One region of the Shouchella oshimensis genome, then DNA from elsewhere that is predicted to be linked to it. Evidence: a T-box and tRNA genes for the amino acid it is inferred to sense, from the RefSeq annotation. Region 1 holds a T-box; the other holds one or more tRNA genes.
What was found. A T-box is a leader RNA that pairs with one kind of tRNA and senses whether it is charged. The one in region 1 lies ahead of tyrS (tyrosine--tRNA ligase), so its partner is inferred to be a tRNA-Tyr.
Positions count from the first base shown of each region.

Region 2: it has a tRNA-Tyr gene. The T-box ahead of tyrS (tyrosine--tRNA ligase) is inferred to sense a tRNA for this amino acid. The anticodon was not compared.

Region 1 is NZ_JAMQJY010000001.1:1,347,775-1,352,193, reverse strand. Features, by position in the region: gene NDM98_RS07260 (transglycosylase domain-containing protein) at 1-2,135, opposite strand, end outside; T-box leader at 2,268-2,477, shown strand; gene tyrS (tyrosine--tRNA ligase) at 2,533-3,777, shown strand; gene NDM98_RS07250 (tetratricopeptide repeat protein) at 4,036-4,419, shown strand, end outside.
Region 2 is NZ_JAMQJY010000007.1:16,495-20,913, reverse strand. Features, by position in the region: gene NDM98_RS22465 (anti-sigma factor family protein) at 60-689, opposite strand; gene sigW (RNA polymerase sigma factor SigW) at 708-1,271, opposite strand; gene NDM98_RS22455 (aspartyl-phosphate phosphatase Spo0E family protein) at 1,452-1,613, shown strand; tRNA gene NDM98_RS22450 (tRNA-Lys) at 1,732-1,804, opposite strand; tRNA gene NDM98_RS22445 (tRNA-Gln) at 1,826-1,900, opposite strand; tRNA gene NDM98_RS22440 (tRNA-Tyr) at 1,916-2,000, opposite strand; tRNA gene NDM98_RS22435 (tRNA-Val) at 2,026-2,101, opposite strand; gene NDM98_RS22430 (hypothetical protein) at 2,158-2,316, opposite strand; tRNA gene NDM98_RS22425 (tRNA-Glu) at 2,482-2,556, opposite strand; gene NDM98_RS22420 (hypothetical protein) at 2,720-2,902, shown strand; gene NDM98_RS22415 (YjcZ family sporulation protein) at 3,006-3,185, shown strand; gene NDM98_RS22410 (hypothetical protein) at 3,381-3,728, shown strand; gene NDM98_RS22405 (DUF421 domain-containing protein) at 3,706-4,356, opposite strand.

The DNA of each region.
Region 1 (4,419 bases):
ATCTTTCTTGATACAACGCCTTCTGGCTGTTTAAAAGATTCAGAAGGAGCCATTATCTCAGAATTGGCACTATAGGCTGCGTTTGCGATGTTCGCCCAGATTTTTTGGTTTCTCGGCCCATACCGTAATCCATTAACCGTTTCGGATATAGTATGATTCGAATCATAACCAATCCAAACACCAAGTGTTACGTTAGGGTTAGTGGCCATAAACCAAGAGTCCCTTGTGTACTGAGTTGTTCCTGTTTTTCCAGCCCAATCAGCTGAGAAGTTCAGATTACCTGGTACGCTGCTTGCCGTTCCTCCTGGTTTAAGAACATCACGCATCATATCAATGGTTAAATAATTCGTTTCAACAGAAAATACATCTGTTTCTTTTGCTTCATGTTCAAAAACAGACTCTCCATCTGCTGTTTCAATACGTTCAATCATATAAGACTCTACACGTTTTCCACCATTTCCAAAAGTAGAATAAGCATTTGTGTTTTCTTCGACACTCATGTCAACTGTTCCAAGAACAGAAGACTCGTGTGGTACACCTTCATCTGCTAAAGGAATACCTAGGTCTTTTAAAGTCTGTCTTGCTACATCATGCGGCACCGTATTTAGCGCACGCACAGCGGGAACGTTCCTTGATTGGGCAAGTGATTTTCTTACAGATTGTAATCCTTTATGACTACGGTCAAAGTTATTAATTGGCTTACCGTTTGATTTATACTTCATCGGCGTATCTGGAATAACAAGACCTGGTTGGACAGTCCCAATTTCCATTGCAGGTGCATAACCAAGCAATGGCTTCATTGTTGACCCTGTTGGCCTGTTGGCCTGAGTGGCGTGGTTAAACTGCTTATCAGGGTTTCCTTCTTCACGTCCGCCAACGAAACCAAGGATTGCTCCGGTTTTGTTGTCTTGAAGAACAGCCCCAACTTCTTCATTTTCGCCTTCTTTTTCAGGTCCAAAGAGATTATCATCGTTTACGGCATCTTGCATTCCGTCATAGATGTCTTGATTAATGCTTGTGTGAATACGATAACCACTACTAGAGAGATCACGAGCTGCTGCGCTAGTATACGATTCAATCGTTTCTGCACGCTTCGCATCACTCATTTCATCAAGATTCACGTCATCTGCTTCCATTTTGGCTTCAGCAATAATTGGTGTTGCTCTCTTCATAATTTCATATGTTAGATAATGATACTTCTCCGTAATAGGAGGCGTTCGATCTGTAAAATCACCTTGTATATCGTAGTCAAGCGCGTCCTGCATTTCTTCATCAGATATGTAACCTTCTGAGTGCATCCGGCTTAATACGGTGTTCATTCGATTTAAGGCAGGGTCAATAGATTCCTTTACTTCTCCATCTGATTGAAATGGTGTGTAGCCAAATGGACTTTGCGGCAGTCCAGCAATAAAAGCAGACTGAGGCAAATTTAAATCTTTTGCATCTACACCAAAAATACCGATAGCTGCAGATTGTACACCAGCAATCTGATTGCCAGAGGCATTACGACCAAATGGAACAACGTTTAAGTACGCTTCCAGGATATCGTCCTTGCTCATAAAGTGCTCTAGACGCATAGCTAGTAGAATCTCGGTTGCTTTACGGTCGAAAGATACTTCACTTGAAAGAATCTGCTGTTTAATCAACTGTTGTGTAAGAGTACTCCCACCTGTTTGGGTAGAGGCATTAGCGAATTCCTGATACGTAGCACGCATAATCGCCTTTGGAACAACGCCTTCATGCTCGTAAAAATATTCATCCTCTGTAGCAACTATCGCTTTTTTGACATAGTCTGAAATGTCATCAAGTGCAACCTGGTGACGTTCAAGATCTGTTGGCAATTCACCCATATAGGTGTCACCTGCAAAGAAGACCTGACTGGTTTCTTCATAGTTATGAATTTTTGTAGTCATTTCTTCTGCATTTTGTAACGGCTCATCCTTCACGAGAGAAGCAAAGTAGCCTGCAGCTGTTCCACCTACAAAGAATAACGACATGATCCCAAAAACAATAAAAACTAAAAATAGATTCCAAAAAACTTGATAGGTAATTCCTATCCTACGGAATAATTGAATGTCATCTAATTTTTTATATAATAGGTGTATTCTCTCTTTAATACGAGAAAACATGGACATAACATACCTCCCTAAATAATCAGAAACAGTATAGCATAGGTTTAATGCAGATGAAATGCTTTCCAAGCAAGGTTTTGGTTATTTATTGACTATGTCATCAGTTTGTGTTAAAACTGTAACAATTGAATGAAATCACAAGCGCGGAAGGGTCGAAGTATTTCAGTACACATCGATTGTAGAGAGCTTGCGGAAGGTGCAAGCCAGTACGAGATGCTGAAAGAATTACAGCCTGGAGCTTTTTCTTTGCCTAATAGCAAAGAACGGTTAATGCCGTTATAGACTGAGTGGGAAAGCTTATTTGCTTTTCAACAAGGGTGGTACCGCGATAACCTCGTCCCTTTTTAGGAGACGGGTTTTTTTGTGTGTAAAAGTAGAAATTAATCGGAGGTTTGTTGGGATGGAAGAGTCAAAAAGAGAGTTGACGCAAGATCAGAAGCAATTAGTAGACACACAAGTAAATGAGTTAATGAGAGGTGTAGTAGAAATTGCACCGGAGTATGCCTTCCGTGAAAAAATTGAGAAGTCTGTTGTAACAGGTGTGCCACTTAAAATTAAATTAGGAATGGACCCTTCAGCGCCTGACGTCCATATAGGCCATACGGTTGTACTTCATAAATTGCGTCAATTTCAGGAGTTTGGTCATGAGATCCAATTATTAATTGGTGATTTCACCGGACGTATCGGAGACCCAACAGGCAAATCTGAAACAAGAAAAGCATTAACAAACGAACAGGTTATGGAGAATGCTAAGACCTATGTGGAACAGTACAGCAAAGTCTTGGACATGGACAAAGTAACACTAATGTACAACTCAGAGTGGTTAAAAGCCCTTAACTTCGAAGATATTATTAAGCTTGCAAGTAACTTAACGGTTGCTCGTTTGTTAGAGCGTGATGACTTTGAAAAGCGTTATAAGTCACAGCAGCCAATCTCCATCCATGAATTTTTCTATCCATTAATGCAGGGGTATGACTCTGTTGCAATGAAATCAGACATTGAAGTAGGGGGAACAGACCAGAAATTTAACCTGCTTATGGGACGTCAGCTTCAAGAAGCGTACGGACAAGAGAAGCAAGTGGCTATGACCCTTCCATTAATTGAAGGTCTCGATGGCGTTAGAAAAATGTCTAAGTCCTTAAACAACTACATTGGAATCGACGAGGCACCAAACGAAATCTTTGGTAAATCAATGTCTATTCCAGATGAATTAATGGTTAAGTACTTTAGATTAGCAACCGATCTTCCGCTAGAAGAAGTAGATATCTTAGAAAAAGGCCTAGCGGATGGATCGATCCACCCGCGAGACGCCAAAATGAATCTTGGAAGCAAACTCGTTGCAATGTACCACGGACAAGAAGCAGCAAAAGAAGCACGAGCTTATTTTGAAACAGTTTTTCAAAAGAACTCACTTCCAGATGACATGCCAGTTGTGAAATGGGAAAAGGATGCACAAATTGGTATCATTGATCTAGTTGTTGATCTAGGGCTCCTTCCATCTAAAGGAGAAGCGCGTCGTATGATCCAAAACGGTGGCGTGAAGATGAACGAAGAAAAGGTAACAGACATTAAAACAGAAGTAACCATCACTGAAGGATTAATTGTGCAAGTAGGGAAGCGTAAGTTTGTGAAAATTACGCTTTAAGAATAGTAGGAGAGAGGCAGCAACCTGAGGAGGGTTGCTGTTTTTTTTATTAAAAATCTTTAATTAGTATTGGAACTAGGTAATCTCTTGAAAGTAACTCTAAAAAAACTTCATACAGCTTATTCCATTATTATGTCTTATGGATGATAATATTTAGGCAAGAATGAAATTGAGCGAAACCTAATAGTTACCAAGAGTTTAGATATTTTTTGAGAGTGGAACATTGATTACTAGTTTTTATAGAAAGGATAGATATTTGTGGGGAATTGCAGCGTTTGTGATAAGAGAATAAGTGTATTTTATTGTAATGTAACAAGAGGCTTTATTTGTAATTATTGTTGTGATAAATATCAGTTAAACCAAAGAACTGAAGGTTGGGACCGATATTTTGGTAATAAATATAAAGATTTTCGATTTCAAGATGTGACTCATTCTTATCAGGATTGTTTAGATTGTAAAGGTTTATGTAGAGTTGATAACTATGAAGTATTTACTAAGCCTGAAAATGGATTTGGAATGAGCTTCATATCATTTAATCATAATGGCAAGTATATTTTTACTTCCAATCCCGATCATATATTTGTTAAAAGGAAAGCATTCCTTGAAAAAATGCAATGTGTAACTGTAGAAGATTATTATTAT
Region 2 (4,419 bases), on a different contig from region 1:
ATAACAGGCTCGCAACAAAAAATCTCCACCATCTAGGTGAAGATTTTTTAACTACTTAGTTATTCATCTTTATCAAAAACCGATACTACTTCGCTGAAGAAATGTTTTGTATTATACCAAACCCATTCTAGCGCTTGGTTCACTTCCTCAATTTCACCAGCTACTTCCCCGGTAGATGCATAATAAGGTTTGCTATTCACAAGAAGAACATCCCCTCTAATATTACCTTCTACCACAAGCTGACCATTACGAACGGTCAAATCTCCTTCAATTGTTTCACCCTCTGGTATCGTCACAACACCGGTCTCTTTGTTAATTTGAATATTCCCTGATCCAGAAACGGTTACTTTTTCTGAGTTACCTGACCAAGATGTGAAAAAAGATGCTGACATTAATAAAAAGAATATAGCAGCAGCAACCAGAATAGGATGCTTTTTTATATGACTTTTCCATTTGAATGATTGCTTTTTAGCTGGCAGTTTTGCCATAACCTGATCTGTAAAGTTAGCAGGAGCTTCTATATGAGATGCGCTTTGTGTGAACGCAATAACTTTCTTTAGCTCACGAAGATGCAAATCACATTCTTCACAGGTCTCAACATGCAGATAGAGTTCTTTCTTCTCTGCTTCCGTTGCGTCTCCATCTAAATATTTATGAATTAAGCCTTGTACATGTGACTCGCACGACATAAAAATATGCCTCCTTCTTTATACATTCCTCATTCGTTTTCTAAGTGCCTCTCGCCCACGATGAATTCTCGTTTTTACGGTTGAGATGGGCATATCAAGGATTTCACTAATTTCTTTAAGTGAGAGATCCTCCATGTATTTAAGAATAATGGCCGACCGATACTTAAGCGGCAGCTGATTAATCTCTGATTGTATCCATTCCTGCATCTCCAAGGTTACCACCTGATCCTCAGGCAGCTCTTGATCAGCTGCAAGCTGCGACTCATAGGTTAAACCTTCCGTTCCTTTCACCTTATCCTCAAGATGAAAGTCTGGCTTCTTCTTTCTGAGACGATCAATCGCTACATTTGTTGCGATCCGAAACAGCCAAGTTGAAAACTTGCGATTCATATCAAATTTATCAAGATTCGTATAGGCACGTAAAAAAGCCTCTTGGGCCACGTCCTGCGCCTCCTGGGGATGACCAACCATCCGGTAAGCTACCTGATAAACTTTGTCTTTAAATAACTCAACAAGTTCACTAAAGGATTCTGTATCCCCTTTTTTCACTTCTATTATCAATTTCCTGATTAATGTGTCCATAGCAATACCCCTGACTGCTTCAATCTGTACCGTTTACGTACCGGCTAATAAAAAGTTTCACATTTTTTATGTACTTTTTTATTTTATCAGAAAAAAGACGTTTAGATGAACAAAAAGAGGGTACTTAAGAAGTGTCCACACTAAAATCGGACTATTTTCCCAGAAAAGGGGTGATGTGATATGACTTCCAAGACAACACACACGCTCTTAAAAAATATAGAAAGAGTTCGCCATGACCTAAATGTAATGGCACTCACAATAGACCTCAGCTCTCCTGATATTATTAGCAGAAGCCAAGAGCTAGATCATTTACTTAATGAATACAAATCCATCGCAGGTTGATCACATAGACATCTCTACTTCGAGATGTTTTTTTATTGTGCACAAAAAAAGAAGCCATACTCCAAATAGAAGATGGCTTCTCGTTATATACGTATCTAAATGTAAAGTAAAAAAAGAGTGAGCCATGAAGGATTCGAACCTTCGACCCTCTGATTAAAAGTCAGATGCTCTACCAACTGAGCTAATGGCTCATGTTAATGAGAAAGAAAAAATGGTTGGGCTACCTGGGATCGAACCAGGGAATGACGGAATCAAAATCCGTTGCCTTACCGCTTGGCTATAGCCCAACAAAAACAAAAAAATGGTGGAGGGGGGCAGATTCGAACTGCCGAACCCGTAGGGAGCGGATTTACAGTCCGCCGCGTTTAGCCACTTCGCTACCCCTCCAAGCTAAAAGAATTAAAAAAGTAAATGGTGGAGGATGACGGGCTCGAACCGCCGACCCTCTGCTTGTAAGGCAGATGCTCTCCAAGCTGAGCTAATCCTCCAGTTTGACTGCAGATAAGCTTCAGATTTCTTCGTCCATTTCGTTATTCTCGCTCAGTCACGTACGGTCGTACGCTCCTTCTCTCGAAAACTCATGTCCTCGAACTCTTCGCTTCTCTTTGTCAATGGCTGCAGATAAACTGCGAATTTCTTCGTCCACTGCGTTATTCTCAGGTCGGTCACGTACGGTTGTACGCTTCCTCTTTTGAAAACTCATGTCCTCGAACTCTTCGCTTCTCTTTGTCAATGGCTGCAAATAAACTGCGGATTTCTTCGTCCATTTCGTTATTCTAAGGTCGGTCACGTACGGTTGTACGCTTCCTCTTTTGAAAACTCATGTCCTCGAACTCTTGGCCTATTGCTCATATATCTATTAAGATAATGGTGACCCGTACGGGAATCGAACCCGTGATACCGCCGTGAAAGGGCGGTGTCTTAACCGCTTGACCAACGGGCCAGATCGTGTGTCTGAAACACTGACAAAAAGTATTATACCCAATCGACAGGAATAAGACAAGTGTTTTTAAAAACTTTTTCGAAAAAAATTTTCTATTATTTTCTTCTATCAATACGAACATACATTCGTTATAATAAAAAGAAACGCAAAAGGATGATGATTTATGAAAAAAGAATCCGAGCTTCCGCACGCCGATTTCCTCGCCATCTTAGAGAGAGTCCGCTATTCAACAAGAGAAGAAACGAAGATTGAAGTGGCTGAATGTATGCTCGATTATGGCATAGATATCAAGCTTGTTGGTGCTGTTACAGGACTGAAGAAAAGTCAGCTAACCGGGGTTAAATAACTTCTAGTCACAACGCCCTTTCATTGAAAAATCAGCCCACATCCGTCGCCAATTTCAAATGATTGCATAAAGTAAAGTATTCCCTTTGAAAGGCGGTGTACGCATGGGCTTCTTCGGTGGTGGTAACTACGGTGGTGCTGACTACGGTTGTGGCGGTGGCTACGGTTACGGTCAACAACAAGGACCAGTAGGAGGTTATAGCGGCGGTTGTGGCAATGGTTTTGCTTTAATCGTTGTTCTATTCATTCTACTTGTAATCATTGGTGCTTCTTACTGCAAATAAGTATTGAAGCAAAGATTTTTATCGTCAATTCTTTAATAAGTAGGTATTGGCGATATTCTGTATGCCATTAAATAATAAGAGCTGTCTCATTTCAAGGCCATTCCTACAAGAATGCACCCAAATTGAGATAGCTCTTTTTTACTTGGTTGTCAAATCATTTATACTTAAGCTATAACTAGCTTAAGGAGTGAGGTAATGAAGGTTTATTATGAAGAACTTGATGGAGAGCTTTTCCCCCATTGGCTGCTGGTTCCGGCAACAAAAAACAGTGGCACTCTTTCCTTTAACCTGACATCACCATTTGAACGAATAGAAGCCGAAGATTTTCATGATGAACTCACAATTGTTACAGTCACTCAAGCCGCGCTTGCCATTAGACCTTTAGATGATACACATTTTGTTCTTTATACAGATCAGATTACAAGCGATCTTGACGTACATATTCCTGATGCCGTCGATTATTATCTTATTCGTTTAGAAGATTTAGAGGAAATTTTGCAAATGAGTGTGAGACCATATTTTATTTCTCCAAATGGGTCTTAGGTTCAATATACAAATGCTTCTCTGTAGTAAAGCCACAATAAAACACCTGATCAAAATGCGAATATCCTCTGTTCTCTAGTTCTTTTTTTAACCAATCGGAGGTTTTACCCAAAATACTTAGATGCTCCTCCTGAACCGCACCATCTAAGATAAATGGCAGTGTAAAGGGGTATTGATCCCCTTTTTTGTATACGGATAATGCCCCCGAAGTCTCTAACAAGGCGTATTCTACTTCACGAATATCAAAAACATCTTTTGTTCGCAACTGAAGTAAAACATCATCAAGATTGTAAGATTGCTTCTTCATATTCTCTTGCTGCAGCTTACCCTCCCGTATAATAAGTACAGGCCGTCCATCCACCACATCTCGGAACTTCTGATTTTTTAAAGAAATTCGGGAAAATGTATATTGAATAGCAAATAACAAAAGTACCGGAGCAAGACCTTTCATGACAGGCATGTTTGTATCTTCAATCATGATAACGGCAATATCGACAATTAAAAGAGTGATAACAATATCAAGGACACTGATCTCTCCAATATCTTTTTTCCCGGTTAAACGAAAGAAAAACAGAATCATGATAAAAACAAGCCCCGTGCGAAGTAATGCGAGAAAAATATCTTCCATGTTCCGGTCCCCACTTCCGACAAAATGATTTGCTTTTAGTATTTGTCGGAGTTGGCGGAGTAT